Regions from separate parts of the Symbiopectobacterium sp. genome, predicted to be linked through region 1. Evidence: predicted binding sites of a transcription regulator. Region 1 holds the regulator's gene; each other region holds the start of a gene.
The links. Region 1 encodes PurR, which represses purine synthesis genes. Its sites were predicted from a motif close to CANGCAAACGTTTGCNTG; they were not measured.

Region 1 (8,130 bases):
GATATTTACAGCGGGAAAACAATTATTAACGTTTTCTCATGATTCTGTTAAGCGAAAAGGTGATTTCCTGCTTTTTTCTCATGCCGTTTTCGTGAATACTGTTCGAATTGAGTGAGTTAAGGATTGTATTCGGTCTCTTTTATCATGCGCGTATTTATTACTCTGATCTTCGTTTTCTTCAGCCATCTGTTTGTTAATGTTGCCCAGGCAGCTCCGCACACCAATGCGGAGAAGAAAGCCAGCGCCAGCACGGATGACAAACACCTGAAAAAAAACCAGACCACCAAAACCGCTAAAAAACCACAAACCCCACCAGAACCACCGAAGAAAAAGGCGACGCAGGAAAAAGCCAAAGTAGCGCAAAACACGAAATCCACCAAAACGACCGCCACTAAAAAGAGTTCTGCCGACGTTGAGACCAAGAGCACTGCGTCAAAAACCACGTCATCGCGCTACCATAGCGCAACGCCCGCAAAACTAGTAAAGGGGCTCAAAAAAGGCGCTGATGCCACTGAGAAGAAAACGGCGGCGATAAAACCAGGTGCCAAGAAAGCGGGCAAAGAGTTGGTGCTCAGTGAAGCGCATAAGCGCCGTTATCAGCATGCAAAAATGACGGCGATGAACAAGCTGATGGGTCAGATCGGTAAACCTTATCAATGGGGTGGTAACTCGCCCTACACCGGTTTCGACTGTAGCGGTCTGGTCTATTATGCCTATAAAGATGTGGTGAAGATTCCTATTCCGCGCACCGCCAATGAAATGTATCACCTGCGCGATGCTGCGCCCATCAATAAGGGTGAACTGGAGATTGGCGATCTGGTGTTCTTTCGCATCAATGGTCGCGGCACCGCCGATCATGTCGGGGTTTATCTCGGCAATGGCAAGTTTATTCAGTCACCGCGAACCGGTGCCGATATCAAGATCAGTAAGTTGAGCGAAGACTACTGGCAGGAACACTACATTGGTGCACGTCGCGTGGTGACACCACAAACGATTCGTTAATCGCCACATCGACGCGTTAGCGATAATAAAGACCAGGTGATGCTTATGCAGCCTGGTCTTTATTTTAATCGCGATCAGTTCAACACGGCAACAAAGTTAAATACCATGATCATGACTAACGCTCCAACTGTGGTCAGTAATGACATTTTCAAATCAGTATTCATTCTATCTCCTTGAAACACAGAAACGCGTGAAAATTGCCGCCGCACTGGATGCTCCGTTCTTTCCTGCACACCACTACCCGCAGCACAATGACGCCAAAAAAGCATTGTTACACATTTATAGGGAAAATCTCCGATCCCGGCTGCACTAATTAAATCAATTATCCCTTTCACTTTCACGGCAAATCAGCCAAAATTCGCAGTTTACCGTGCGCTGCGTCGGTGTCCGAACACGTCATCTTCGATGAGATCAACGCGTCCCCTTTAGGTACAAAGTATTTCGGCAGTCTCCTTCTGATATCCTGTTTATACCATCGGAAAGAGAACATTACGCAAAAGCAAACGATTAACAAACTATATACTGCCGTAACAAGTAGGTTCAGGAGTCATGTTTAGATGGCAACGATCAAAGATGTGGCAAAGCGTGCTGGCGTTTCAACAACAACCGTCTCTCACGTCATCAACAAAACACGTTTCGTCGCCGAAGAGACCAAAACGGCCGTGCGGGAAGCCATCAAGGAATTACACTACTCTCCGAGCGCAGTGGCTCGGAGCTTAAAGGTAAACCACACCAAATCCATCGGGCTGCTCGCCACCTCGAGCGAAGCACCCTACTTTGCGGAAATTATCGAAGCAGTTGAAAACAGTTGTTATGCAAAAGGCTACACCCTGATTCTGTGTAACTCGCATAATAACCTGGAAAAACAGCGAGCCTATCTTTCCATGCTGGCGCAAAAACGGGTCGATGGCCTGTTGGTGATGTGTGCGGAATATCCGCCTGAACTGCTGAGCATGTTGGCCGATTACCGCAGCATTCCTATGGTGGTAATGGATTGGGGTCAGGCACACAGCGATTTCACTGACACCATCATTGATAACGCCTTCGAAGGGGGATACCTGGCTGGGCGTTATCTGATTGAGCGCGGCCACCGCGACATCGGTGCCATTCCGGGTATTCAGGAACGCAACACGGGCAGCGGGCGTTATCTGGGTTTTCTCAAAGCCTTGCAGGAAGCGGATATCACGGTTCGCGATGAGTGGATTGTTCAGGGTGATTTCGAGCCGGAATCCGGTTACAAAGCCATGCACCAGATTTTGGCGCAGAAACAGCGCCCGACCGCTATTTTCTGCGGCGGTGACATCATGGCCATGGGCGCTATCTGCGCGGCTGATGAGTTGGGACTACGCGTACCGCAAGATATTTCCGTGATTGGCTACGATAATGTTCGCCATGCACGTTATTTCACCCCAGCCTTAACCACGATCCACCAGCCAAAAGAACGTTTGGGCCAATCTGCTTTTACCATGCTGCTCGATCGCATCACCAGCAAGCGTGAAGATGCGCAGATGATTGAGGTTCACCCAACGCTTATCGAGCGCCGTTCAGTGGGTGACGGCCCATTTCACGACTACCGCCGTTAATGTTTAAGACGATTTTCTTATATACCCTAAATAATTCGAGTTGCAGGACAAAACGTTAACGTTTTGAACAGCGCTTGCGCTGGCCCTTTAGGGCGAGGCTCATTTATGAGCGTCGTAACGCGGCAAATGAGGGAATCCCGAATCACTTACTTAAGTAAGTGATTCGGGTGAGCGAGTGCAGTCAACGCACCTGCAACTTGAAGTATGACGGTTATAGTACGTTGATTTGTAAATTCTATATGGCTGCATCAATCAATTTTGACTTGTCCTCTGATTGAAGCAGTCATACACTGTTTTTCATTCGGACAATATCCCTACATTTATCCTTATTATAACGAGCGCAGCACTGCGTATCAGGATATGTGCCCCTACGTGTTACCACGTACCGGCGTTGACACTTCATTCCCTCTGGGTATCCAGAGAGTAGACGATGGATGTTATGCCCGCTGCCGCTGTGCAACGGGCAAGCATAAACGGCTGCGCACGAATGCAACCGCTTACTATTTGAACAACGGGTAACCTGCCCGTGATTCGAACACGCTGCGCGCAAACCGCAGCGTTCGGGTTGATGAGAGACTGTCTATGCTGTTCCTTGCGGCGCTGTCTGGCAAGGTTGGGAGAAGTTATGAGTTCATCATATGTAGAGGAACTGGCAGAACATAACACGTCCTGGTTCCGTATCGTTCACGCGTTATTGGCGATCGCCGATATCAAAATCAATGGCTCACGCCCGTTTGATATCCGGGTACGTAACCCCGATTTCTACAAGCGCGTTCTGCGTGAAGGCTCCCTGGGGCTCGGGGAAAGCTATATGGACGGTTGGTGGGAGTGCGATCGTTTAGACTGTTTTTTTCGGCGTATCTTACGTGCAGAGCTTGAGAAAAAGGCCCCCCATCATCTCAAAGACATTTTGCACATTGTCGCTGCGCGCTTGATTAACTTGCAATCCCGCAAGCGAGCCTGGATCGTCGGCGAGGAACATTACGATCTGGGCAACGATATGTTTAGCCTGATGCTTGACACGCATATGCAATATTCCTGCGGCTACTGGAAAGAGGCCACGACCCTTGAGCAGGCGCAACAGGCCAAACTGCGCATGATTTGTGAAAAACTTCAGCTTCAGCCAGGCATGACACTGTTGGATATTGGCTGCGGCTGGGGCGGGCTGGCCGCCTATGCGGCACTCCATTATGGCGTATCGGTTTACGGCGTGACCATCTCACGTGAGCAGCAAAAACTGGCTCAGGCGCGCTGTAGCGATCTCAACGTCACCATTGAATTGCAGGATTACCGCGACCTTAACCGACATTTCGATCGCATCGTGTCTGTCGGCATGTTTGAGCACGTTGGACCGAAAAATTACGATACGTACTTTCGCGTCGTCAGCAAAAATCTCAAACCAAAAGGGCTGTTTCTGCTGCATACCATTGGGGCAAATAAAACCGATTCGCAGGTTGACCCCTGGATTAACAAATATATCTTCCCCAACGGCTGCCTGCCCTCCGTGCGCCACATTGCCGTACGCAGTGAACCTTATCTGGTGATGGAGGATTGGCACAATTTTGGGGCCGATTACGATAAAACCTTGATGGCCTGGCACGATCGCTTTGTCGCCAGTTGGCCACAGTTAGCAAACCGTTACTCACCGCGTTTTAATCGTATGTTCCGTTACTACCTGAATGCCTGCGCCGGAGCGTTTCGCGCGCGCAATATTCAACTGTGGCAGGTGTTGTTTAGCCCCCAAGGGATTGAAGGCGGCGTGCGTGTAGCGCGCTGATTTCGGTCAGCTTAACGCCGTACAGCCAAGAGTGTACGGCATTTTTTATCGCTTTTTCAGCTCAGGCTTCAGGCGCTCTGCACGGCATTTGCCGTTGCGGCCTCTTGTGCCTGACGCTGTGCCAGCACACGTTCAACCGTGTCGATCACAGCCTGAGTTTGTGGATCGATTTCGATATTGATCCGGTTCCCCAATCGCTTTTGACCAAGCGTGGTGCGTTGCAGCGTTTCGGGAATCAAATGCACGCAGAAACGGCTGCGAGTCACTTCACTCACCGTAAGGCTGATGCCATCAATCCCGATAAAACCTTTGTGCAGCACATATTTCATCTGCGATTCATCGGAGAGCCGGAACCAAATCTGGTGGTTGTTTTCCGAGGTAAGAATTTTAACCACTTCGGCCGTGCACATAATGTGCCCGGACATAACATGTCCGCCAATCTCATCGCCGTATTTTGCGGCACGCTCAATATTCACCAGATCGCCCGGCGTGATATCGCCCAGGTTGGTCAGGCGTAGCGTCTCTTTCATTAAATCAAAACTGACCCGATCGCCATCAATCGCCGTCACCGTCAGGCAGCAGCCGTTATTGGCAATCGAGGCACCTGTCACCAGGCCGGTCAGTAATTCGGGAGGAAGTTTTACCACATGCGTGCGGAAGTTCGTTTTTTCATCGATGGACACCACCGGCGCGGTGCCTTGAACAATACCGGTAAACATACGCTTGCCTCATAATAAATCAGTGAAATAACTGAATGCTACTGTGCCAGCCTCTCCCCCTACGCTACCGTGGCACGCCGCGAGGGAATAAAGGCTGACAAATCATTTTGCAGTTTGCCTCATAACGACTGGAAAACCAAACGTATTCCCGCCTTTGTCGCCTGACAAATCCGATAAGACAACAGAACCTCTCCATTGACACAATATCTTACAAATAAGTTGGTTTACTTATGCCAAGCCGCTACACTAGAACAACGTTCTGTCATCGATTGATTTTCCATCTCAGATGGATGGCTTCGAAAGCCATTTGTGCTCTTTATCTCGCTTGCGGTTGTTTACTTTCATTCATCCCAAACCCCCTGCTGGAAAAGCAACGCGCCACCTCACCGTGCTGCCGTATAACAGAAAGCGAGGCGGTATCGACGTCAGTTTTTCGTTTTAACAATTCAAGGAAGGTGTTTGCGTGCAGAAATATTTGTCAGAGGCGCGGAGCCTGTTAACGCTCGCGGTTCCTGTCATTATTGCGCAGGTTTCCCAAACGTCCATGGGTGTCGTTGACACCATTATTGCGGGTGCTTATAGCGCCACCGATACGGCGGCGGTTGCAGTCGGTACCTCCGTGTGGTTACCGGTCATCCTGTTTGGACATGGTTTATTAATGGCGCTCACGCCAGTGGTAGCCCAACTCAACGGCTCTGGCCGACGCCCGCGCATCGCCCATCAGGTTCAGCAGGCGCTTATTTTGGCCGCGATCGTTGCGGTTATCACCATGATAGTGCTGTATAACGGCAAGCATGTTATTGCCATGATGCATACCGACTCACAGGAGCTCGCGAATGTTGCCATCGGCTATCTGCACGTGATGCTGCTGGGAGTACCGGGCTATCTGTTCTATCAGGTGCTGCGCTGCCAGTGTGAGGGGTTATCCAAAACCAAGCCGGGCATGGTGATTGGCTTTATTGGCGTGCTGATCAATATTCCGCTGAACTACATCTTTATCTACGGCAAATTTGGCATGCCCGAACTGGGCGGTGTGGGTTGCGGCGTCGCGACAGCCTCTACCTATTGGATCATGATGCTGATGATGGCATTCTACAGTATGCACGCACGCTGGCTGCGCGATATAAAGTGGCAGCGCTGGCAGATTGATTTCTCCGCCATGCGGCTTCTGTTTTCGCTTGGTTTGCCCATTGCGCTCGCCCTGCTGTTCGAAGTATCGCTGTTTGCCATCGTCGCCCTGCTGATCCTGCCGCTCGGCGTGATTGACGTTGCCGGGCATCAGATAGCACTGAACTTCAGTTCTCTGATGTTCGTGCTGCCGTTGTCTATCGGCATTGCCTCGACGATCCGCGTTGGCCACCGGCTGGGGGAAGGCTCCGTGGAAGATGCGCGTGTTGCGGCCTACACCGGCATCGCGACCGGCGTGATGCTGGCCTGTTGTACCGCCATTTTCACCGCGTTGCTGCGTGAACAGATCGCCTTGTTGTATAACAAGAATCCCGAAGTGGTCGCTATGGCGGCGCAGTTGATGCTTCTGGCCGCGATTTATCAGATCTCAGACGCGGTGCAGGCTATCGGCAACGGCGTATTGCGTGGCTATAAAGACACGCGTTCCATTTTCTACATCACGTTCTTCTCCTACTGGATACTCGGTTTACCCAGCGGTTATCTGCTGGCAATGACCGATTATTGGGTGCCGCGCATGGGTCCTGCCGGTTTCTGGTGTGGCTTTATCATCGGACTCACTGCTGCCGCGATCATGATGGTGCTACGTATCCGTTATCTGCAACGCCAACCGCCCGGCGATATTCTGGCGCGCGCGGCGCTCTAGCCCTGATATCACCCAACGCAAGGGGCAGCACGCCACCGGTGTTGGGTGAAAAAAACGCAAAGTGAACACAAGCGCAGCAGTCGTGCGGTTCAACCGCATAAATGTTGCATTTGCGTCTTGCCAGCACCACGTTCACTCACTACTATGCACCTCGCACGGCAGCACAGGGCATTGCCCGCTGCTTTAGTTACCAGCCTCACAAAATGCGTTCTTAGCTCAGTTGGTTAGAGCACCACCTTGACATGGTGGGGGTCGATGGTTCGAGTCCATTAGAACGCACCATTTCTTGTTCCTCAGTGTTCTATTTATCACTCTGCTTCCAATCTCCTGAAGCCCGTCTCTGGCAATAACACCCGACATTTATCATCAAGAGACAAACCAAAGAGGTGGTCTGCGTAGGGATTGTGCTTTACACTGCGCGCTGCAAAAATAAGGTGATAAACGATTAGGTAGGCGGTAATGGCGATGAACGGAACGATCACAACCTGGTTTAAAGATAAAGGTTTTGGATTTATCAAAGATGAAAACGGCGATAATCGTTATTTTCATGTGATTAAGGTCGCCAATCCGGATCTGCTTAAAAAAGGCGCGACCGTCAATTTCGAACCCACAACCAATAACAAGGGTCTGTCGGCTTATGCCGTGAAAGTCGAACCGGAAAGCAAATACATTTATATCGCAGGCGAGCGCATCAAGCTTACCGCCATTAAATCCTTTCTGGTATTCAGCGAAGAAGTGTCGGCCGATACCCGCATTGATAAAGAAAATACGGTGCTTTCTGTGGGCGCGCTCATGGGAAATATCAGGCCGAAATCAACCGCTAAATCCAGTGACGTTCGTTCGATGAAAAAATTGGCGATCACCACCTTCCAGGGTTCGACGTTAATTTTCACGGAAGATGAAATAGACATTGAGGCAACGGTGAAACTGCTCAAGGTGTGAAGCCATTTCGCTGCCGTGTTCACTGCATCCCTGATGGCGTCCTCCAGATCCAAACGCCGTAGCGATCGGGCTTTGCGCCCGGTTACAGCCTCGGCGATTACAGGTATAATCCCACAAATTTTTCTACGGTTTCGAAACGACGATGACAAAACTCACCTTACAAGAGCAGATGCTGAAAGCGGGATTAGTAACCAGCAAAAAAATGGCCAAAGTTGAAAGAACGGCCAAAAAATCACGCGTTCAGGCGCGTGAAGCCAGAGCCGCGGTAGAGGAAAA
Region 2 (8,130 bases), on a different contig from region 1:
GCGTCCCCGCCTCTCCCTGCCGAACCACCTGGCTCACTGCCGTGACGTGCGTTTTCTGTGCATCCAGAACAAAACCAAGCGCGATATCGCTGATGGTATAGTCCGGCGCACGGTAATCATGACGGTATTTTACTTGCGGCTGTTGATTCATAGGATGTTTACACCTCACTCTTTACTTTGACAGTTCAGTTTATGCCTGTTACAACGATGTTGCCATCATTAAGAGCCTATTACAGTAGGCGTAATTGGTGCAGCCAGTTTGGCCACGGACAGCGCGCAGAAACCGGAGCGTATACGGAGTACGTGAGGATTTCGAGCACTGCCCAAGACCAAAATGGCAAGTAAAATAGCCCTAATGGAATAGGCGCTAAGTGAATGAGAATAATAACCATGCCAGAGCACGAATGGTCCTCTCTTTTCTGGCAGAATTATGATGTTATCTGGTAATAGCGACAACGCAGCGTGAATCAAGGTATACTCACCGAACGTTGCTGATGATTTTGATAGTGGAAACGCGTCTGACGAGGATGCTGTAACGCATTATGACTTTACACCCTTCCCCGATTTTGAACTCATTTCTGGATACGGATGCGTACAAGCTTCATATGCAGCAAGCGGTGTTTCATCATTATTATGATGTGGACGTTACAGCGAAATTCCGCTGCCGCGGCGATGAGCTGTTAGGGAGTTATGCAGAGGCTATCACCGCGCAAATTGCGTTGATGAGCCAACTGTCACTCAGCGACGACGAGTTCGCTTACCTCTCTACGCTGCCTTTTTTTACCGCAGATTATTTACAGTGGCTACGCCATTTCCGCTTTAACCCGCAGCAGGTTACCGTAAGCAACCATCACGGTAAGCTGGATATTCGCATTCGCGGCCCATGGCGCGAAGTGATTTTATGGGAAGTCCCCTTGCTGGCGGTGATCAGTGAAGTGGTACACCGCTCGCGCACACCGGACGTTAGCGCAGTGCACGCCGTGGCAAAGTTGCGCCGCACGTTGGAGCAGTTCCGTGAACGCAGTCAGGGTATCGACCTGAGCCATTTCAAACTGATGGATTTCGGCACTCGGCGCCGTTTCTCCCGCGATGTGCAACACGAGATCGTGAGCGTATTACAGCAAGAGTTCCCCTATTTGATTGGCACCAGCAACTACGACCTGGCGCGCCGCTTGGTGCTGACACCGGTGGGAACGCAGGCGCATGAATGGTTCCAGGCGCACCAGCAACTCGGCGCAACATTGGCTAACAGCCAACGTGCCGCCCTGCACGCCTGGTTGGTGGAATACCCCGATCAGCTTGGTATCGCGCTGACGGATTGCATTACCATGGATGCGTTCCTGCGCGATTTCGATCTCGATTTCGCTAACGCCTATCAGGGACTGCGTCATGATTCCGGGGATCCGATCGATTGGGGCGAAAAGACCATCGCGCATTATCAACGCTTAGGCATTGACCCCATGAGTAAGACGCTGGTGTTCTCCGATAACCTGCATCTGGAAAAAACGCTTACACTCTATCGCCATTTTTCTCAGCGCATCAATCTGGTGTTTGGCATCGGCACGCGGTTGACCTGCGATATTCCAGGCGTTACACCGTTGAATATCGTCATCAAGCTGGTGGAGTGCAACGGTCGCCCGGTGGCGAAACTCTCCGACAGCCCCGGCAAAACCATCTGCCATGACGCCGCATTTATTTCCGCATTACGCAAAGCCTTCGATCTGCCGCGTATCAGAAAAGCCAGTTAGTCTGCTCGACTGCTCAGTATTTAACCCAATGTTACCGGAATGCGCAAAACTTGACGCATTCCGGTGATTTCTGCTTGTGTCCTGCCAGACGGCAAGTAACATAGCAAATCACCCTTAGGGGTTGACCCGTTAAATATCATTCATTGAGAAGAGAGAATTTTATGAGCGTAGTGCCTGTAGTCGACGTACTGCAAGGCCGTGTCGCCGTTGACAGTGAAGTCACCGTGCGCGGCTGGGTACGTACCCGGAGAGATTCTAAAGCCGGTATCTCCTTTATCGCCGTCTATGACGGTTCCTGCTTTAATCCGTTACAGGCGGTCGTAAATAATAATCTTCCCAATTACCAGAATGACGTTCTGAAATTGACCACCGGCTGCTCTGTGATCGTCACAGGTACCGTGGTTGCGTCGCCGGGTGAAGGTCAGTCGTTCGAAATTCAAGCCACCGCCGTTGAAGTGGTGGGCTGGGTGGACGATCCGGACACCTACCCGATGGCGGCAAAACGTCACAGCATTGAGTACCTGCGTGAGGTCGCGCACCTGCGCCCGCGCACTAACCTGATCGGTGCCGTAGCACGCGTGCGCCATACGCTGGCCCAGGCCATTCACCGCTTCTTTCATGAGAACGGTTATTTTTGGGTCTCTACGCCGCTTATCACGGCGTCGGATACCGAAGGTGCCGGTGAAATGTTCCGCGTTTCCACGCTGGATCTGGAAAACCTGCCGCGTACCGATGCGGGCAAAGTGGATTTCAGTGAAGATTTCTTTGGCAAAGAGGCTTTCTTGACCGTTTCAGGCCAATTGAACGGTGAAACCTACGCCTGCGCGCTCTCCAATGTCTACACCTTTGGCCCGACGTTCCGTGCCGAAAACTCCAACACCAGCCGCCATCTGGCGGAATTCTGGATGATTGAGCCGGAAGTGGCCTTTGCTACTCTGGACGATGCCGCAGCGTTGGCAGAAAGCCTGTTGAAATACGTATTCAAAGCCGTGCTCGAAGAGCGCGCTGATGACATGGAGTTTTTTGCTGAGCGTGTCGATAAAGAAGCAATCAGCCGTCTGGAGAACTTTGTCAGTGCAGATTTTGCCCAGGTGGATTACACCGACGCTATCGAGATCCTGCTAAATTGCGGACACACCTTCGAAAATCCGGTGTTCTGGAGCGTTGATCTTGCCTCCGAGCATGAGCGCTATCTGGCAGAGCAGCACTTCAAAGCGCCAGTGGTGGTGAAAAACTACCCGAAAGACATCAAAGCATTCTATATGCGTATGAATGAAGACGGTAAAACCGTCGCGGCCATGGACGTATTGGCACCGGGCATCGGCGAAATCATCGGTGGTTCTCAGCGTGAAGAGCGTCTGGCGCAGTTGGACAGCCGTCTGGAAGAGATGGGACTCAATAAAGAAGATTACTGGTGGTATCGCGATCTGCGTCGCTACGGCACCATTCCGCACTCTGGTTTTGGGCTCGGATTTGAACGTCTGATTGCCTATGTTACCGGTGTACAAAATGTGCGCGATGTGATCCCTTTCCCACGCACTCCACGTAACGCCAGTTTCTAAATACGCATTAAACATAAGTAAAACAAATAACTAGAAAAAAGGCCGCGAATTTTTCGCGGTCTTTTTTTTTCTTTCAGATAAGGCTCACAAAGTTCCCTAAAATTTACAATTTGAAACATAATATTTCTTTTTATTACCATATTACGAACTTAGTATCATTTTTAGGGTAGATTAACGGGCGAGTGAATGGAACACTGCGTTCAGACACAGGAGGACACCAAACTTCCAGTGATAGTTCCGTAAGAGTTTTATTACTTTTTTCGAGAATTGTTAATGGCAGCGGCGGGTGTCTTAAAACACCAATGAGGGTAATGAGGGTAATAATGATGAAACGCAATATTCTTGCAGTAGTAATCCCGGCTTTGTTGGCTGCGGGCGCAGTAAACGCAGCAGAAGTGTACAACAAAGACGGCAACAAACTGGACCTGTACGGTAAAGTTACCGCTAAGCATCTGTTCTCTGATTACGAAGGCGAAAATGGTGATAAATCCTATGCTCGTCTGGGCTTCAAAGGCGAGACTCAGATCAACAGTGATGTAACAGGCTATGGCCGTTACGAAGCTGAATTTGCGGCTAATAATACCGAAGGTACTGACAAATCAGGTAAAGATGTTAAAACCCGTTATGCTTTCGCTGGTCTGAAAATCACTGATTTCGGTACTATCGACTACGGTCGTAACATGGGTATCGCATACGACTCTCTCGTTTACACTGACGTCCTGCCTGAATGGGGCGGTGACCAGTCTAACGCTGATAACTTCCTGACGGGTCGTTCTACTGGTGTTTTGACTTACCGTAATAAAGATTTCTTCGGTCTGGTTGATGGCTTAAACTTTGGTCTGCAATATCAAGGTGCTAACAACTCAAATACCTTAAATGAAGGTAATGGTCGCAAATTGTCTCGCCAGAACGGTGACGGCTGGGGTACTTCTGCTGAGTACGTATCTCCGGTAGGTGTTGGTATCGTTGCTAACTACGCTGCCGTGAACCGCACTAACGAACAAAATGCAACCTCTACTGGTAACGGTAAAAAAGCGGAAGCTTGGGGTACTGGTCTGAAATATGATGCTAACAACATCTATGCTGCAGCAATCTATTCTGAACTGCGTAATGCAAGCTATGTTGACGGTAGCAGAACAGGCACACCTAGCACTGATTTTGCAGACAAAACCAAGATCTTCAAAGCTGTTGCTCAGTACAACTTCGATTTCGGTCTGACTCCGTCTCTGGGTTACGTTTCTGCTAAAGCTAAAGACGACACCAACAATCGTAACGCGTACATCACTAAATACGTGAGCCTGGGTGCAACTTACGCATTCAACAAAAACTTCTCCGTATACTCTGAATACGACATCAACCTGATCAAAGATACCAACGCTTACGGCATCAATGATGATGACAAAGTTGCTGTTGGTGTAACTTACCAGTTCTAATTTCGTTTTATCACCACTGCATTACGTAGTCTGATAACGAAAAAGACAGGGCCTCGTGCCCTGTCTTTTTGTTTTCTACGAACTGACTATTAGCGCCATTTATGGCAGTCGCTCCTGCCACAATTTTTCCTGTTATTTCACCCGCATTTTGATCGCAAACGGTTGGCAAAGCTTATGGCTAGCGGTAACCTGAAGGTTCTTGCCTAACCTCTGTCATGGAATAGCCATCAATGTTTGAACATATTACTGCCGCTGCCGCTGATCCGATTCTTGGCCTGGCCGATCTGTTTCGCGCCGACTCTCGTCCACAAAAAATCAATCTGGGTATCGGCGTATACAAAGATGAAACCGGAAAGACACCGGTGCTAGCCAGCGTAAAAAAAGCAGAACAATTTTTGCTGGAAAATGAAGCCACCAAAAACTATCTCGGGATCGATGGCCTGCCCAAGTTCGCCCTGCGCACGCAAGAGCTGCTGTTCGGCAAACAAAGCGCGATTATCAGTGAAAAGCGTGCACGTAGCGCACAAACGCCGGGTGGTACCGGTGGCCTGCGTATCGCCGCAGAATTTATCGCCAGCCAAACCTCCGCTAAGCGTATTTGGGTAAGTAACCCGAGCTGGCCCAACCATAAAAACGTGTTCCAGGCTGCCGGGCTGGAAGTGTGTGATTATCACTACTACGATGCCGCTAACCACGCGCTGGACTTTGATGGCATGGTAAAAAGCCTTGAAGCGGTTCAGGCGGGCGACGTGGTGTTATTCCACGGCTGTTGCCATAACCCGACCGGTATCGATCCTACGGCGCAGCAATGGCAAACGCTGGCTGAGCTTTCCGCTCAGAAGGGCTGGCTGCCCTTGTTTGACTTTGCCTATCAGGGCTTTGCTCGCGGGCTGGAAGAGGATGCTGAGGGGCTGCGTATTTTCGCTGCTTCCCATCCTGAGCTACTGGTCTCCAGTTCCTATTCTAAGAACTTTGGCTTGTATAACGAACGTGTCGGTGCCTGCACGCCGGTCGCGGCCAATGCCGATGTGGCAGACAAAACGTTTAGCCAGATGAAATCCATCATCCGCGCCAACTATTCTAACCCGCCCGCACACGGTGCGGCGGTGGTGGCGACCATCCTCGGTAACGAAGCGTTGCGTACCCTGTGGGAACAAGAACTGACGGCGATGCGCGAGCGCATCCAACGCATGCGTCATCTGTTCGTCAATACCTTGCAGGAAAAAGGCGCGACGCAGGATTTCTCGTTTATCATTCAGCAGAACGGCATGTTCTCATTCAGCGGCCTGACCAAAGAGCAAGTATTGCGTCTGCGCGATGAGTTTGCGGTCTATGCGGTGAACTCTGGACGAGTTAACGTGGCAGGTATGACGCCGGAAAATATGGCTCCGCTGTGCGAAGCCATTGTGGCCGTGCTGTAATATGCTGTAAGGCATCCCCCTGCTAGTCGGGGGATGCCTGTGCATTAATCATGCACAAAAGGATTGGTCTTACGCTCCTGCCCCAGCGTCGACATCGGGCCGTGCCCAGGAATAAAGGTGATATCATCCCCGAGTGGGAAGAGCTTGGTGCGAATAGACGTAATCAATGCCTGATGATCGCCCTGTGGGAAATCACTGCGCCCTACACCGCCATTAAAGATCACATCGCCCACTTGCGCTAAACGCGATACCTTGTCAATAAACACCACATGGCCCTGCGTATGTCCCGGACAGTGCAGCACGGACAGCTCAGTGTTACCCACCGTCACCGAATCCCCTTCTTGCAGCCAGCGCGTCGGTGTTAACGGCGCACACTCTGTCAGGCCAAACATGCGGCTCTGTGCGGGCAAACCATCAAGCCAGAATGCATCAGCGGGATGTGGGCCGATAATCGGCACCTGATAGTGATCGGCCAGTTGCTGAGCCGCACCGACGTGATCGAGATGTCCATGCGTCAACAGGATTTGTGATACCTTGATGTCGCACTGCGCGACGGCACGTTTGATTTTTTCCGCTTCGCCACCGGGGTCAACAATCGCCGCGTCGCGGGTTTCCTCACACCATAACAACGTACAGTTCTGGCTGAACGCCGTCACGGGAACAATCTGGTATTTCATAGCACTCCACTTCACGAAAAAGCACCCTTACGTGACCGCCATCATGACACGGTCAGGCCACGGGGTCTATTAGCGTTAAGGGTCACCAGCTCCGCGTCGGCCCGGTATCAATGTGCACGAAATTACTTTTCGGATAGTAGCCTACGCCACCCGCCTTCAGTTTCAGCGCCGCTTTGCGAATATTGGCCAGTTGCACACCCTCGATGTGAAAATCCATCGCCTGCCCTTTGGTGTGATAGCTCTGTTTGGCCACGCCGCGCGAATGGCTGCGCATTTCATTGTTGGTGTCCACCGAGCGGTACCCCGAAATCAGCTGCACCGGTTTGTTGGTGCCTAACATCACCTGCAAGCGATAGAGTTGGTCAAACAGCGCAGGATCGATGGTTTTGATTTTATTGGCGCGATAATCACGGAAGAAGTGGTTCAGACGGGACAATTCATCTTTGTTGTAACGACGGCCATCGAAGAATTCAGTTTTAAGGTACTCGCCGGTATTGAGGTTTGCTAGCGTGAGAATACGTGGACGTGGGGTTGATAGCGTGGCAAGCGCCTGCCCCGGTAGCATGGCTGCGCCCAACGCGACCCCGCCCAGCGCCAGCCATCTGCGGCGATGATGATCGATGAATTCCACGAAGTGTGCCCCGGCTTAAAAGGTGAACATAACGACGACAAAAAAACGCGCCGTTTGGCACTATAACCGTGCAGTGCATTGGAGTCAACCCGCTTTACTACAAGGTATGTGGAGGATCGCGTTGATCCCCCGCTGCGATGTAAACCCTGTGACAGCGCTAACGCCCCAGAATATCAGCGGTTACTGGAGCAGTTGCCCTGCCTTGCCCAGGATGCCCGCCCCGCGTTTTACCGTATCATCATAATTGTAAATATCTGTACGAAACTGGGGTTTGCCGTCGTCTGCTACCCAGGCCGTCAAATAGTACAGATTGACCGGAATACGCTGTTTGACTGGCACATAGGTGGTATTTCCCTGCGCCAGCGTGGAGGAAATGCGCGCATCGTTCCAACCGGCATCCTGCAATAGCAGCCCAGCCAGTTCGGAAGCTTTGTTCACGCGCACGCAGCCCGAACTGAGCGCGCGAATGTCGCGCTGGAACAGCCCATGATTCGGTGTGTCGTGCAAGTAAATCGCTTCGGAATTGGGCATATTGAATTTATACCGCCCCAACGAGTTATTGGCACCGGGAGCCTGGCGAATGCGATACGGGAAACGATCGGCCGACACCATGGACCAGTCAATCATCGTCGGATCGATGGTCTCCGCTTCGGAATGC
Region 3 (8,130 bases), on a different contig from region 1:
AATCAGCCTGAATCCTGGATAGCCGAACTGCTGGCGGCTAAAGATCGCACGCTGGCGGCCGCCACGGCGCGCGCCGACGGTCTTTATCTGGTGGCGGTAGATTATCCGGCACGTTTCGAACTGCCCGTTGCGCCAATGGGCCCGCTGTTTCTGGAAGATTGACCCGTGGCGGGCGGTTGTATCGCACCGCGCTAAACACTAGAGGATTCTCACGGCATTGCGCCGTGAAACATGCACATGATGGAACTTGTCGCGTTTGTACGCTTTATCATCGATTTTATTCTGCATATTGACGTTCACCTTGCGGAACTGGTTGCGCAATACGGTGTCTGGATTTATGCCATTCTGTTTTTAATCCTGTTTTGCGAAACAGGTCTAGTGGTGACGCCATTTCTGCCGGGAGATTCCCTGTTGTTTGTCGCTGGCGCGCTGGCGGCATTGCCCACTAACGATCTGGATGTGCACACCATGGTGGCGCTGATGGTCGCGGCGGCCATACTCGGGGATGCGGTCAATTACACCATCGGGCGTTTGTTCGGGGAAAAGCTGTTCAGTAACCCCGATTCGAAAATTTTTCGCCGCAGTTATCTGGATAAAACGCACCAGTTTTATGCCCGTCACGGCGGTAAAACGATTATTCTGGCGCGCTTTGTACCGATTGTGAGAACATTCGCGCCGTTTGTCGCCGGTATGGGACATATGCGCTACCGCCATTTTGCTCTCTATAATGTGGTAGGGGCATTGCTGTGGGTATTACTGTTTACCTACGCAGGTTACCTGTTCGGCGACCTGCCGATTGTGCAAGAAAACTTGAAGTTATTGATTGTCGCGATTATTTTCATCTCTATTTTGCCGGGGATCATTGAAATCTGGCGGCATAGACGAGCGGCGGCCCGGGCGAATAGCCCGTCGCGTTCACAAGAATAAACGCGGTAATCGCTCCGGTTTGACCAGTTTTCTATCCACAGTCCCGGAGTGTTATGGTTTAATGAGCGGCATTTATGGTCTGTCCCTGATGACGACCTGCGTTATCAGCGCCTTGCAATACGGGTGTAAACACCGGTTCAAGCTGCGGTAAACGGGCGTAGTGACGGGGCAGAGCGGACTGGCCACGGCCAGGTTCAAGCAGAAAGGTTATCAATGAGCTGGATTGAACGAATTCTTAACAAGAGCAACATTACACCGACCCGCAAGGCCAATATTCCTGAAGGGGTATGGACCAAATGTGACAGTTGTGGTCAGGTGCTTTACCGCGCTGAATTGGAGCGTAACCTTGAGGTGTGTCCCAAGTGTGACCACCACATGCGACTTTCCGCCCGTGCGCGCTTGAATGCGTTTCTGGATAAGGACAGCGTGGTTGAGCTGGGTAGTGAGCTGGAGCCCAAGGATGCGCTGAAGTTCAAAGACTCGAAGAAATACAAAGATCGTCTGGTTGCTGCACAAAAGCAGTCTGACGAAAAAGACGCGTTGGTGGTGATGAAAGGCACGCTGTACGGCATGCCGGTGGTCGCTGCTTCCTTTGAATTTGCCTTTATGGGCGGTTCCATGGCCTCTGTGGTCGGCGCGCGTTTTGTGCGTGCGGTTGAGCAGGCGTTGGAAGATGGCTGTCCGCTGGTGTGTTTCTCCGCCAGCGGCGGTGCGCGTATGCAGGAAGCGCTGATGTCGCTGATGCAAATGGCGAAAACCAGCGCAGCGTTGGCAAAAATGCGCGAGCGCGGTCTGCCCTATATTTCGGTGTTGACCGACCCGACCATGGGCGGTGTTTCCGCCAGTCTGGCGATGCTCGGCGATTTGAATATTGCTGAACCTAAAGCGCTGATCGGTTTTGCCGGTCCGCGCGTTATCGAACAGACGGTAAGTGAAAAATTGCCGCCAGGTTTCCAACGCAGTGAGTTCCTGCTGGAAAAAGGGGCGATTGACATGATCGTGCGCCGCCCGGAAATGCGCTTCAAGTTAGCCAGCATACTGTCTCGGCTGACCAACCACCCTGAGCCGGTGGACACCGCTGAGGTTCGTCCGCCGGAAGTGACCACTGAACCGCAGGATGATGCGCAATAAGTGACACATGAACAGGGTGCGACAGGATTGTGCTTAGGCCGTTCTGTGCACCCTGTATCAATGAACCGTAAGCCAGTGAACGGGACTCATGGAAAATCTTCTCATTCCCCAAGCCACGTCGCCTTTGGCCGCGTGGCTTCATTATCTGGAGCACCTGCACGCCACTGCCATTGATATGGGATTGGCGCGTGTTAAACAGGTTGCCGACCGTCTTCATCTGCTGCGTCCGGCCCCAACGGTGTTTACCGTCGCGGGCACCAACGGAAAAGGCACTACCTGTTGTACGCTGGAAGCCATTTTGATGGCGGCGGGTTTACGTGTCGGCGTTTACAGTTCGCCCCACCTGCTGCGTTATACCGAGCGTGTGCGCATTAAAGGCCAGGAATTGCCGGAAACCGCGCACACTCAGGCGTTTGCCGAGATCGAAGCAGGGCGTGGCGATGTCTCATTGACCTATTTCGAGTTTGGCACCCTTGCGGCACTGCACCTCTTCAGGCAGGCAAATCTGGATGTGGTGATTCTGGAAGTCGGGTTAGGTGGGCGTCTGGATGCCACCAATATTGTGGATGCTGACGTGACGGTGGTGACCAGTATTGCGCTCGATCATACTGACTGGTTAGGGCATGACCGCGAAAGTATTGGTCGCGAAAAGGCCGGTATCTTCCGCGGTAATACTCCAGCCGTGGTGGGTGAGCCGGATATGCCCGCCTCTATTGCTGCTGTGGCCGAAGAGAAAGGGGCATTGTTGTTCAAGCGTGGTCGCGATTGGCACTTTGCGCTGGAAGGCGACGGCTGGTATTGGCAATCCGCCGACGGAGAGCGCATGACGCTGCCGCTGCCGAACGTGCCATTGCCCAACGCTGCTACGGCGCTGGCCGCGCTGCGCCAGGGGCCGATTGACGTCTCTCTGGCGGCTGTCGAACAGGGGTTGCGTCGCGCTGCGTTACCGTGCCGGTTCCAAACGGTGAGTGAACAGCCGAAACTGATTCTGGATGTTGCGCATAATCCCCATGCAGCAGCCTATCTGGCCGGGCGATTGGCGCAGTTGCCAAAAACGGGCAAAGTACGTGCGGTGATTGGTATGCTGGCCGATAAAGATATTCCCGATACGCTGGCGCACCTCAAGCCCGTGGTGGATGAATGGTATTGCGCCCCGTTGGAGGGGCCACGTGGTGCCAGCGCTGAATTGATAGCGGCACATCTGGATCGCTGCCGGTCGTTTGACGATGTCGCGAACGCCTGGCATCAGGCGATGCAAGATGCAGATACGCAGGATACTGTCGTGGTGTGCGGATCTTTTCATACGGTAGCGCATGTGATGAAAGCGCAGGAGGAGAGGGGATCGAATGGCAAGTAAGTTTCAAAACCGTCTGGTCGGCACCATTATTCTGGTGGCGTTGGGCGTTATTGTGCTGCCAGCACTGCTGGATGGCAAAAAGAAACATTATGAAGATGAGTTTGCCGCGATCCCGCTGGTGCCAAAGCCGGGTGACAGCACGGAGGCCGAATCGCTGCCTTCACTGAACCAGTCGTTGCCCAGTGAGCCGCCGAAAGGGGCACAGCAGGCGATGCAAGGGCAACCGGCTCAGGGCGGTGTGACCGCGCCTGAGGATGACGGTGCCATGCAGGCACCGCCGAGCAGTACGCCACCGCCTCCTGCCGCACCGATAGAAATTGCCCCGCCAGTCGTGGCAGCGCGTCCGGTAACCCCTAAAGTGGACGTGAAGCCGGAAACCAAACCCAAGGCGAAGCCGGAAATCAAACCGGAAGTGAAACCTGAGCCGAAACCGGAAAGCAAGCCGGCAACGCCTACACCGCCGCCCGTAGCGCAACCGGAAGTGAAGCAGGAAGCCGCGCCCGCAGGACAAGCCTATGTGGTGCAACTGGGTGCACTGAAAAATGCGGATAAGGTGAATGAAATTGTTGCCAAGCTGCGCCTGTCGGGATACCGCGCCTACACGGTGCCGTCGACACCCGTCGCAGGGGAGATAACCCGCGTTTACGTCGGGCCGGATGCGTCAAAACAGAAATTACAGTCCGCCCTTGGCGAACTGCAACAGCTGAGTGGGCTGAGCGGGCAGGTCAGGAACTACAGAGCACGTTAAGGGTTGCAAGAGGGTTAAGTCCGCTGAGGTTGTTGGCAAAACCTACTAAAACGGTCATCCCTGCCCACCGCGTCATCCCCGGCTTTCGCCGAGGATGACGCGGAAGAAAAGTGACTTTGCCAGTACGCTGCCAGCAAATTCACCTATCGGTGAAATCGTTGGGGAATAGGCTACGCAAACGTTTTCTTTTTCTGTTAGAATGCGCCGCGAACAGGATGATGAGCGGCGCTACGCTCTCTTGAGCTGGCGGTAATGATTGCTGGTGCGAGAGAGATTGTGTTGGCATCGTTCGTGAGTGAGAGAATTCATGGTTTGGGTTGATTACGTCATCATTGGCATTATTGGTTTCTCTGCGCTGGTCAGTTTGATCCGGGGCTTTGTTCGTGAGGCGCTTTCGCTGATCACCTGGGGCAGTGCATTCTTTGTCGCCAGCCATTATTACCCATACCTGTCGGTCTATTTCACGCGTTTTGAAGACGAGCTGGTGCGCAACGGGGTTGCCATCGCCATTCTGTTTATTGCGACATTGATTGTGGGAGCGATCGTCAACTATGTGATTGGTTCACTGGTTGAACGAACCGGGCTTTCAGGCACCGACAGAGTACTGGGCATTTGCTTTGGTGCATTGCGCGGTGTGTTGATTGTCTCTGCATTGCTGTTCTTTTTGGATACCTTTACCGGTACCGGTTTTTCACAAAGCGACGACTGGAAACGGTCTCAGCTTATCCCGCAGTTTAGCTATATCATCAGGTGGTTTTTCGACTACCTGCAAAGCACATCAAGTTTCTTGCCGCAGCACATAGAGCTGCGGTAGCGCTGATGAGGAAAAGACAACATGTGCGGTATTGTCGGTATCGCCGGTTTTACACCGGTAAACCAGTCGATTTATGACGCGTTAACGGTGTTACAGCACCGTGGACAAGATGCCGCAGGCATCGTCACCATCGACCCCATGAACTGCTTCCGCCTGCGTAAGGCAAACGGCCTGGTGAAGGACGTATTCGAGGCGCGTCACATGCAGCGCCTGCAAGGCAATATGGGCGTGGGGCATGTGCGTTATCCTACCGCGGGCAGCTCCAGCGCATCGGAGGCCCAGCCGTTTTATGTCAATTCCCCGTTTGGCATCACGCTGGCGCACAACGGTAACCTGACCAACGCCCATGAACTGCGCAAACAGCTGTTTGAGCAAGGGCGTCGCCACGTTAACACCACCTCTGATTCCGAGATTCTGCTCAATATCTTTGCCTGCGAGTTGGATCGTTTCCAACACTACCCGCTGGATGCCGACAACGTGTTTGCTGCCGTTGCCGCCACCCATAAAATGATTCGCGGTGCCTATGCGTGCGTTGGGATGATCATCGGGCACGGTTTGTTCGCTTTCCGCGATCCAAACGGTATCCGTCCGTTGGTGATCGGCAAGCGCGAACTGGCCGATGGCCGCATCGAGTATATGGTGGCCTCGGAAAGCGTGGCGCTCGATACCCTTGGCTTTGAGTTCTTGCGTGACGTAGCGCCGGGAGAGGCGGTTTACATCACTGAGAAAGGGCAACTGTTTACGCGCCAGTGCGCCGAAAACCCGAAAAGCAACCCGTGCCTGTTCGAGTATGTCTATTTTGCTCGCCCGGACTCTTTTATCGACAAAATTTCGGTCTACAGCGTCCGCGTGCGCATGGGCCAAAAACTGGGCGAGAAGATTGCCCGCGTGTGGGAAGATCTGGATATCGATGTGGTAATTCCTATCCCTGAAACCTCCTGCGATATCGCCTTGGAGATTGTGCGCATTATCGATAAACCGTACCGCCAGGGCTTTGTGAAAAACCGCTATGTTGGCCGTACCTTTATCATGCCGGGTCAGGAACAGCGTAAAAACTCGGTGCGTCGCAAACTGAACGCCAACCGCGCTGAGTTCCGCGACAAAAACGTGCTGCTGGTGGATGACTCCATCGTGCGCGGTACCACCTCGGAGCAAATTGTCGAGATGGCGCGTGAAGCGGGTGCACGCCGCGTTTATCTGGCCTCTGCCGCGCCGGAAATTCGTTTCCCTAACGTGTACGGCATTGATATGCCGAGCGCCAATGAGCTGATTGCCCATGGTCGCGAAGTAGAAGAGATTCGCCAGATTATTGGTGCCGACGCCCTGATTTTCCAGGATCTCGACGATCTGATCGCCGCCGCGCGGGAAGAAAACCCGGATATCGTGCAGTTTGAATGCTCGGTATTTAACGGTATCTACGTGACAAAAGATGTCGATCAGGGTTATCTCGACTATCTGGAAGGGCTGCGTAATGACGATGCCAAAGCGTTGCGCAGTCAGAACGAAGTCGAGGATCTGGAACTGCACAACGAAGGTTGATGTCATCCAAGGCGAAAGCTGGGGATCTCTGTGAGAAGAAACGCGTTCCTTCTGTAAGAGATTCCCGCCTGCGCGGGAATGACTGACTTGTGAGCAACATCAAAGGGAGGTGCGTAAGCGCCTCCCTTTGTTGCTTATTGAGCGGGGATAAGGCAAAGTCTGCCCGTTATCCTTTTTGCACAGCAGCATCTCGAGGTTTGGCATGAAACGACTCATTATTGGACTTTCCGGTGCCAGCGGCGCGATTTATGGCGTGCGCCTGTTACAGGTGTTACAACCGTTGGCAGACGTGGAAACCCATTTGATCATGAGCCCGGCCGCCCGACAAACGCTGACGCTGGAGAGTGATTTCAGCGTGCGCGATGTGCAGGCATTGGCGGACGTGGTGCATGACAGTCGTGACATTGCGGCCTCTCTGTCGTCCGGTTCGTTTCGTACCGCGGGAATGGTGATTCTCCCCTGTTCCATCAAAACCCTTTCAGGGATTGTGCACAGCTACAGCGATAACTTATTGATTCGTGCCGCAGACGTGATATTAAAAGAGCGTCGCCCGTTGGTCTTGTGCGTGCGTGAAACCCCATTGCACCTCGGGCATCTGCGCCTGATGACGGCAGCCGCAGAAATGAGGGCAGTGATCATGCCGCCCGTTCCCGCGTTTTATCACCGTCCGCAAACCTTGCAAGACGTGGTGGATCAAACGGTCAACCGTGTGCTCGATCAGTTTGATATTGCGTTGCCTGAAGCACTGTTCACACGCTGGCAGGGCAGTTAACGCCGCCCAATCGTAAAAACACACCAATCAGGTGCAATTCCTGTCATCTTTTCCCTCGCTTTCTTGCCTGTCTGCGCAAGGTTTGCACTACGCTTAAGCGATGATGCGTTGTTATGGTTCAAGTGTTGATTGATTTGCACCAATATGTTGCCGGGAAAGCGCGCCGTCTCTTTCCTGATCAACACACGCATCATTACCCTCATCAGGGTGCCCCTATCACTACGCGCCTGCGGCAGAGTTCGGATTTATCCGTATTCTGTTGCGATTATGGCGCGGATTTTGCAAGGTTTCTGCTGATGAGACTGGCGGCGCTGGCATCCCTTTCGCGCAAGAGCGCGCAGGCGTCTGACCGCCCCTTTACGCTTAGTGATATTCATTCTTTTTGATCATCATTCCATCAAGATAAGGGTTGCGAAATGAAAAAATTATTCAGAATTCTGCCGTTGGCCTTAGTTATTGCTGCGGGAAGCTCGCTGGCCGATGTTCCCAAGAATCTCAAAATCGGCACCGACCCGACGTATGCACCCTTTGAGTCCAAGAATGCCAGCGGTGAACTGGTAGGGTTTGATATTGATTTGGCTAAAGAGCTGTGCAAGCGCATCAAGGCTGAATGTACTTTTGTGGAAAGTGATTTCGACGCGTTGATCCCTTCACTGAAAGCGAAAAAGATTGATGCCATCATCTCCTCGCTCTCCATCACTGAGAAGCGCCAGCAGGAGATTGCTTTCACGGAAAAACTCTACGCTGCCAACGCGCGTCTGATTGAGAAGAAAGGGGCGAACATTCAACCGATGCTGGAATCACTGCGCGGTAAACGTGTCGGCGTGTTGCAGGCCTCTACT
Region 4 (8,130 bases), on a different contig from region 1:
CAAACTTAAGCGATACCAGACCCGAAGCATCATTCATCAACGCTTCGCCCTGCAAGATACTCATCAGCTTTTTCGGAATACGATCTTCGCCAACAATCCCCGACAGCGCTACCGCATCCGTCGGCGATAACACAGCTGCCAGTGCAAAAGCCGCCACCAGCGGCATCCCCGGGATCATCCAGTAAATCAGGTAACCCACCCCGGCGACGGTGATCAACACCAGCACCAGCGCCAGCCCAATCACCTCACGACTGTGTTTGATAAATTCGCGCGTTGGCGTTTTCCAGCCATCGGCAAACAGCAGCGGCGGGATGAACAGCACCATAAACAGTTCAGGATTGAAATCGACATGCAAGCCAAACTGGGGCCAGGCCAAAATGGCCCCGAGGGCGATTTGCATTAAGGGCAGCGGAACTTGGAAGGGTAAAATACGTGTAACAACCCCTGATAGTGATACCACCAGGGTTAAAATCAGAATGGTAAAAAAGATTTCCATGCTTTCCTTAGGAGATGTCCAATAATGACTTAACTGCGTGCTGAGCTGCCCTTTGTACGTTATGAAATAGTGCCCCATTATTTTTACATGAAAATATCGCTCAGCGGGGCAAAATTTCAGGGTAAAACGCATATTTTTTGCATGATTACCCTGCAAATAATTGCGTCAAAAAATCACCGTGACGGGATACTTCAGAGGAAGCATGAGGGAAGAGGAAAAACGATGAGTGTGGTCATGGCGAACAGGCCTCATGACCACAAGCACTAGCGAAATCGCAGGCAACCTCAGACGGTCATTCCCGCGCAGGCGGGAATCTTTTTCAGGTTACCGGCGTTTCTTCTGGCAGAGATCCCCGGCTTTCGCCGAGGATGACGGGGATTGCGGCATAGCCATCCCCTTAATGACTAACGCACAAAATAATCAGAGCGCCCAGCCACCGGCGTAGAACACCACCAGCGCGATTGCGATAATCACGGTGCCAACGTTCAGTTTACGCCATGCACCCGAGAAAACACGCCCCAGCACCAGTGCGCCAAAGCCCAGCATAATCCCAGTCACAATATTACAGGTCAGCACGATAAACACCGCACAGACCAGACCTGACATGGCATCAACGATGTCATCAAAATTCAGCTTGGCAACATTGCTCAGCATCAGCAGACCCACATACATCAATGCTGGCGCAGTCGCGTATCCCGGCACCAGATAAGACAGCGGGGAAAGGAACAGCAGGCACAGGAACAGCACGCCGACCACCGTCGCCGTCAACCCCGTTTTACCGCCTGCCGCCGTGCCGGCCGCAGATTCGATGTAGACCGCCGCGGGAGACGTCCCGACCAAGCTGGACAACATGCTGCTCACGGAGTCCGCCGTCAGCGCTTTCCCACCGTTAACGATTTGCCCGTCTTTATCCAGCAGGTTCGCCTGCCCGGCAACCGCGCGGATGGTACCGGTGGCGTCAAACACCGCCGTCATCACCAGCGCCAGTACACTTGGCAGTACCGCCAGTTGCAACGCCCCCATGATATCCAGGCTAAACATCAGCGAGTGACCGTTTTCATCGGTCAGGCTCGGCAAGCTGAACCAGCCCTGGAATTTCACGTTCGGATCAAAAATCAGGCCGATAATGGAAATAGCCACAATCACCAATAAGATGCCGCCCGGCACACGACGTTTTTCCAGACCGATGGTGGCCGCCAGTCCCAGTAAAGACATGATCACCGGGAACGAGGTGAAGTTACCCAACGCAACAGGCAGCCCGTCGATCGGGTTCTTGATCACCAGACCCACGCCGTTGGCGGCGATGATCAGCAGGAACAGACCAATACCGATACCGGTGCCATGCGCCACGCCCAACGGCAAGTTACGCAGGATCCAGGAACGGATGCCAGTCACAGAGATCACGGTAAACAGCAACCCCATCAGGAAGATCGCGCCTAAGGCTACCGGTACGCTGATCTGTTGCCCCAACACCAGACTAAACGCGGTAAATGCGGTAAGCGAAATGGCGCAGCCGATTGCCATGGGCAGATTGGCCCACAGTCCCATCAGCAAGGAACCCAGCCCTGCGACCAGGCAAGTTGCCACGAACACCGGCGTGTGCGGGAAACCCGCCTTGCTCAACATGCCAGGCACGACAATGACCGAATACACCATCGCCAGAAACGTGGTTAACCCGGCCAGCACTTCCTGTCTTACATTACTGCCGCGCTGTGTGATGTGAAAAAAAGCATCAAGTGAGCTTTGCGGGCGCGCCGCATTGCCAGCCTGACGAGAGCTATTTGACATGGTGGTATCCCCTGAGATGTCATTATTTGTAAAAGTAAAACCGGAGGGTGCATATGGCCTTGCCTGCCATGACGATCTCCCATCGCTGCACGCACCCACAACAGCGGCGCTTCCGCACCGCAGCGCAAATATCTGACGCCCCCGAATGCACTTCACACCGGCTCTGCGGGCACGCAAACGATTAGCTTGCGAGGCGCATCACAATTGTATCTGGCAGGTCGGAGGAGAAACGGGAGATTATCCTGCTTCTGGGCTGTGTATTTCAACTGATAATCCAGACAATTTATCTATCACTCGACAAAACAGAACGGCGTTTCATGCACAGAAAACTCGTGAACCATTTTTTTGTGATTAGCCTCACAAAAAAGTTGACCTGCGCTGCCAAGCGGCGTATCTTTAAAAACGTGAAGAGCATCACAGAAAAATGAACAATCACTCGGAGAGAGACAAATGAAACTGATCAAAAAAATCGTTGCCATGTTCGAAAGCGTTAGCGTCAACTTCAACATGTTCACCAACCACTAAGATTCAAGAAAGCGTAGGAATAAGAAGATGAGTATTGTCAGTAATATCAACAAAGTAATAAAAGCGTTGGGCAAAACCTATCGCGGTCTGGCTCCCTACGCTATCTTCCGTTAATCGTTCGCGATTAAAGCACATATGCGGTTACGCACGTCGTAACCAGCACTGAAAAGGCGGGTATCACTGATACCCGCCTTTTTTAATGGCGTGATTTTTTCACCCTCTTTCTGGCAAAAGCCTGAGGTGACGGCGCGCCAACGGGGCTCTCCGCAATATTGATATTGTAGCCTGTCGTAACAAAGACCAACGGCTGCTTGCCTTCCTGCACCACAATGCCTTGACCTTCCTTTATGTCATTCCTCTGGCAGCGCCGTCCACGCCTGCTTTAGCCGTTATGCGCACATCCCCGCGTGGATTATTTTGATATCCCCCCTGCGACAGGACAAAAGAATCCAACTTCTGCGCAATGCTGCCGCTCCTTTTTCACCGCATGTTAGGTTAGCCAGCATTGAGAAACCTACGCTGTTTGCTGCCCGCTCGCACTGACAGCCCCATGGAACGACATCACGCCATGAATATTCCTGTGTTTGCCATGCCGCGCGTCTATTTCGGTGACACGGCAATGGAAGCCTTACGCGCCTATAACCATAAAACGGTCGCCATTGTCACTGATGACTTTATGGCAAAATCCGGCAAAACCGATTATCTCGCCGGTTTTATGCCACAGGCGCGCATCAGTATCTTCAGCGGGGTAAAACCCGACCCTGATGTTAACGTGCTGCACGCCGGGGCAGCGGCATTCAAAACGCTACAGCCAGACGTAATTATCGCACTCGGCGGCGGTTCCTCTTTGGATGCCGCCAAAGGCATCAAGGTCACCCTGGAGGCGTTGTATCCGGAGCATCCGATGGTATTGGTGGCAATCCCGACCACCAGCGGATCCGGCTCCGAAGTGACCACCTACGCGGTGATCTCCGATCCTGAACACGGGCAAAAATACCCGCTGGTTTCCGATCAATTACAGCCCGATATCGCCATTCTCGATCCGCAACTGGTGGTGAGCGTGCCGCGCGGCGTCGCCGTTGATACCGGCATGGATGTGCTCACCCACGCGATTGAGGCCTACGTTTCTTCCCAGGCTAACGATTTCAGTGACGCGCTGGCGGAAAAGGCCATCTTGCTGGTGTGGGACTATCTGCCACAGGTGTTCGAGCAGCCGCAAGCTATTACACCGCGCGCCAAAATGCACAACGCCTCCTGCATGGCGGGTATGGCGTTCAGAACCGCCGGATTGGGGTTGGTACACGGGTTGGCACACGCTCTGGGCGGTGTGTTCCACATTCCTCACGGCAAGATTAACGCCATGCTGCTCCCGTTGGTGATCGATTACAACGCAGCCACCGGCAGTGATGCCACGCGCGAACGCTACGCGCGCTGTGCGGCGTTAGCAGGCATCAAACAGGGCGATCAACACACGCGTATCCAGCAGTTATCCCAACAAATTCGCGCGTTAAATCAACGTTTCGATATCCCGGCAACGCTGCGTGAATTGAATATTAGTGCCCATGACGTTGAGCAACAGCTCACGCGTTTGATCGATGCCGCGCTGGCAGATGGCTGCACCGCCAGTAATCCACACGCTCCCACCCGCGATGCGATCAGCCAGTTGATAAGCCAGATTGCGGGCTAATCAGCATCGCGACTGGACGAAATTGTCCTGCCCGCCACGGGCTGCGCAATAAAGTCCTCGCGAATCACAAACGCGGACACGCCGTGTTGATTAGGGTGAATAGCACCACCGCGACAGGCCACAACAGCCCCATTCGCACCGGTGCATGACGTAAAGACAGGAAAACGCAGGTAACTGAATTGATGAACGCAACACAGCAACAGATTGCATGGATCACCCAGCAGGTAATGCAAGAACTGGCCGCACAGGGCTCATCCCGTTCTGAAACCCTTGATGCCCCCAGCGCACCGCTTCAAGTACAGGTTGGCATCTCTAATCGCCATATTCATCTGGCGCGGGAAGACATGGATATCCTGTTCGGCTACGGCGCAACGCTAACACGCATGAAAGCCGTGAAACAGCCAGGCCAGTTCGCCTCAGAAGAGTGTGTCACGCTGCGCGGCCCGAAAGGGGAAATCAAAAATGTGCGTGTGCTCGGCCCACTGCGCCCCACGACACAAGTGGAAATCTCTGTCGCCGACAGTTTTGTACTGGGTGTGAAAGCCCCGGTGCGCATGTCGGGCGATCTTCAGGACTCTCCCGGTATTGAAATCGTTGGCCCGAAAGGCAGCGTAAAAAAAGCTTCGGGCACCATCGTCGCCTGGCGGCATATCCATATTTCACCGGAAGACGCTGAACGCCATGCACTGCGCGACGGCATGGAAGTGAGCATTCAGGCACAGGGACAACGTGCCGGCATCATGCAACACGTGGTGGTGCGCGCCACGCAGGCTTCAGTACTGGAGCTGCATGTGGATGTGGAAGAAGCCAACGCCTACGGGCTGCGCAACGGCGATCTGGTCAACATTATTACGGAGCAACCCCCATGGCTGATGTTTCCGTTGAGACGCGACTGCGCACGCTGGAGCAGCTGATCCGCGATGCCGAATGCCGCGAGCATGACGGCGTGCTGAAAGTCGGCGTCGATCTGGGAACTGCAAATATCGCCATGGTAGTGGTAGACCGTCACAACGCACCCATCACTGGCATTACCTATCCCTCCTCCGTGGTGAAAGATGGCATAGTGGTGGACTACCTGTCTGCCACCCGGGTGGTGAAGCACCTGAAACAACAGTTGGAAGCCCGCTTAGGTCAAGCACTGACGCACGCCGCTACCGCCATTCCGCCGGGGATTTCCGAAGGGAATACCAAGGTGATCGCCAACGTGGTGGAGTCGTCGGGTCTGCTGGTGACGCATGTGGTGGATGAGCCCGTTGCTGCCGCCACAGCGCTGAATATGCGTAACGGAGCAGTGGTGGATGTAGGCGGCGGCACCACGGGGCTTAGCGTGCTGCGTAACGGCAAGGTGCTCTTTTCCGCTGACGAACCGACCGGCGGCACCCATATGACGCTGGTGCTGGCGGGCGCGCTGGGTCTCACCTATGCCGATGCAGAACAAGTCAAACACGACCCGGCGCAAGAAGCGGATATCTTCCCGCTGGTGCGTCCGGTGGTGGTGGAGAAGATGGCCTGCCTGACCCGTGACTGGCTGACAGCGTATAACGTCAGAAACATTCACGTGGTGGGCGGTGCCAGCAGCTTTAGCGAATTCCCCGGCGTGTTCCGCAAGGTCACCGGGAAAAACATCATTCCCGCGGTGGAGCCGCTGCTGGTCACCCCACTGGGGATTGCCATGCAGGCGGCACCATGAATACCGCATACCGCTCACGAGAGGCAGCATGAACAGCCAGACGCTCTCTTCGTTGATAGACAAGGCCATCACTGATGCGCTTGCCCACCGAACTTTACGGATCGAAAGTTCACGGTTAGAAAGTACAGGGATCGAAAACATCCAGGCCGAAACCCAACGGCAGCCAACCACCTTTGTGATGATCACTGGCGATGACGTAGCCGCATTTCCTGCCACGCTGCGCTATCTGGCAGCACTGGCGCAAGCGGGCTGTCTGCTCAGCGTACACTTCTCCCACAGCGCACAGCGCTTGCACACGCGTTTTGCCGATACCTTGCATCGTCTGCTGCCACAGGTGCCTTGCCAACAGACTATCGATCCCATGCTACGCAGCGGCGATACGCTGCTGCTGCCAGCCTTGTCTGATAACAGTCTGGCCAAAATAGCGCTCGGCTTGCGTGATAACGCCGCCAGCCAATGGGTCTTTCAGGCACTGGCGCAAGACGTGCGCATCATCGCACTACACCACCCTGATGCCGCCATGCCATCTGCTTATCTGGCACAACTCTCACGCTATCAGGAGACGCTGCGCCAATTTGGCATTCGCATGATGGGGCAACCTGCTGCCCCACAGGCATCCGTATCGCACAGCGCTGTCGCCTGCGTCGGTAAGTCCTTACTGACGGCGCGCGATGTCCGTCTGCATAGCGAAGACACACTGCGTGTCCAACCCGGCACATTGATTACCCCGGCAGCACGCGATGAGATAGCCGCGCGCCGCATCACGTTAATAACGGCATCCTGAGGAGGCACCATGTATCTGGCCCAAGTCACCGGCACGGTGGTCTCCACCACCAAACATGCATCGTTGAACGGTATGAAACTGCTGCTCGTCACTCGTCTGGATGAGCGCATGAACCCCACTCAGCGCACGCAGGTGGCGGTGGATACCGTCGGCGCGGGTAACGGAGAAATTGTGATCGTCACCACCGGCAGCTCAGCGCGCATGACCAACAGCAAAGAGCATTCCGTTATTGATGCCGCTATCGTCGGTATCGTCGATGCCACCGAACGTAGTGAGGGCTAAATGTTGACACAACAGCCCCCTGCACTGCGCGATTTGGACGGGTGGATTGCACAAGCCATTGCCGCCCAGCCTCAGCCAGAACGCAAAGCATTGACCGTTGCTGATTTCGCCCTGCTGGCACAGTTGGCACAGGAAACCGCCTTTGCCATGCACCTGGCGATTGTCGTCAGCCTGGTGTATGCACACGGCCATCCGCGCTACTTCGTCAGCATGAATAACGCGCTGTTGGTCAGCCACCGCCTAGCCGGACAAAAAGCCTACAGCGCCGTGGCGCTGCGTATGCCGACGCACGAACTGGCCGAACAGGTGCAACCCGGTGCGCCCCTGTTCGGGCTCCAGCAACAGGCCGATATCTGCGCCGTCGGTGGCGGCCTGCCCTGCTGGCATCAGGGACATTTACTGGGCGGTATCGGCATCAGCGGCGGAACCGCCGAAGAGGATGTCGCGATCGCACGCCACGTTCTGCACCAATTCACTCAGCAACGTTTTTCCCTGTCGCCTTTCGCCTGACAGCCGCGAATAACACGCTGGATTTTTTTGTCATCTCTTATTTCGGGGGGCTTATGTCCTTATCTTCCCTTGTGCTCGTGATTAACTGTGGTTCGTCGTCATTAAAGTTTTCCGTTATGCCCGTCAACGACGGACAACCGCTGCTGTTCGGCCTGGCAGAACGCTTAGGGTTGGATAACGCGGTGATTACCGTCAAAGACGGCGCAGGCAACAAATCAGTGCTATCGCTGGAATCCGCCAGCCACCATGAAGCGTTGAAAGTGCTGTTCGATACGCGCTCCAGCAAAAATCTGATCGATTCACTTGCCGCTATCGGTCACCGCGTCGCCCACGGCGGCAGCGATTTCAAACACTCCGTGTTAATCACT

Region 2: a site for PurR is predicted at 4,895-4,912, ahead of ACTBDZ_RS02840 (amino acid aminotransferase). Genes of this name have one in related genera too.
Region 3: a site for PurR is predicted at 4,335-4,352, ahead of cvpA (colicin V production protein). Genes of this name have one in related genera too.
Region 4: a site for PurR is predicted at 2,455-2,472, ahead of ACTBDZ_RS07875 (NCS2 family permease). Genes of this name have one in related genera too.

The regions. Positions count from the first base shown of each region.
Region 1 is NZ_JBPETA010000127.1:889-9,018, reverse strand. It holds gene ACTBDZ_RS12020 (C40 family peptidase) at 145-1,002, shown strand; gene ACTBDZ_RS12015 (cytochrome bd-I oxidase subunit CydH) at 1,077-1,343, opposite strand; gene purR (HTH-type transcriptional repressor PurR) at 1,560-2,585, shown strand; gene cfa (cyclopropane fatty acyl phospholipid synthase) at 3,211-4,362, shown strand; gene ACTBDZ_RS12000 (riboflavin synthase subunit alpha) at 4,431-5,081, opposite strand; gene ACTBDZ_RS11995 (MATE family efflux transporter) at 5,545-6,912, shown strand; tRNA gene ACTBDZ_RS11990 (tRNA-Val) at 7,118-7,194, shown strand; gene ACTBDZ_RS11985 (cold shock domain-containing protein) at 7,372-7,854, shown strand; gene ACTBDZ_RS11980 (DUF2058 domain-containing protein) at 7,997-8,130, shown strand, end outside.
Region 2 is NZ_JBPETA010000017.1:4,494-12,623, forward strand. It holds gene pepN (aminopeptidase N) at 1-151, opposite strand, end outside; gene pncB (nicotinate phosphoribosyltransferase) at 543-1,748, shown strand; gene asnS (asparagine--tRNA ligase) at 1,910-3,310, shown strand; gene ACTBDZ_RS02835 (porin) at 3,634-4,743, shown strand; gene ACTBDZ_RS02840 (amino acid aminotransferase) at 4,974-6,164, shown strand; gene ACTBDZ_RS02845 (MBL fold metallo-hydrolase) at 6,209-6,841, opposite strand; gene ACTBDZ_RS02850 (DUF882 domain-containing protein) at 6,924-7,472, opposite strand; gene ldtD (L,D-transpeptidase) at 7,653-8,130, opposite strand, start outside.
Region 3 is NZ_JBPETA010000002.1:7,787-15,916, forward strand. It holds gene truA (tRNA pseudouridine(38-40) synthase TruA) at 1-162, shown strand, start outside; gene ACTBDZ_RS00275 (DedA family protein) at 241-927, shown strand; gene accD (acetyl-CoA carboxylase, carboxyltransferase subunit beta) at 1,141-2,058, shown strand; gene folC (bifunctional tetrahydrofolate synthase/dihydrofolate synthase) at 2,147-3,415, shown strand; gene dedD (cell division protein DedD) at 3,405-4,163, shown strand; gene cvpA (colicin V production protein) at 4,471-4,977, shown strand; gene purF (amidophosphoribosyltransferase) at 4,999-6,516, shown strand; gene ACTBDZ_RS00305 (UbiX family flavin prenyltransferase) at 6,719-7,288, shown strand; gene ACTBDZ_RS00310 (lysine/arginine/ornithine ABC transporter substrate-binding protein) at 7,705-8,130, shown strand, end outside.
Region 4 is NZ_JBPETA010000060.1:4,947-13,076, reverse strand. It holds gene ACTBDZ_RS07880 (Na+/H+ antiporter) at 1-496, opposite strand, end outside; gene ACTBDZ_RS07875 (NCS2 family permease) at 917-2,284, opposite strand; gene ACTBDZ_RS07870 (1-propanol dehydrogenase PduQ) at 3,360-4,496, shown strand; gene pduL (phosphate propanoyltransferase) at 4,679-5,410, shown strand; gene eutJ (ethanolamine utilization protein EutJ) at 5,362-6,186, shown strand; gene ACTBDZ_RS07855 (flavoprotein) at 6,215-6,970, shown strand; gene ACTBDZ_RS07850 (EutN/CcmL family microcompartment protein) at 6,980-7,252, shown strand; gene ACTBDZ_RS07845 (GlcG/HbpS family heme-binding protein) at 7,253-7,762, shown strand; gene tdcD (propionate kinase) at 7,816-8,130, shown strand, end outside.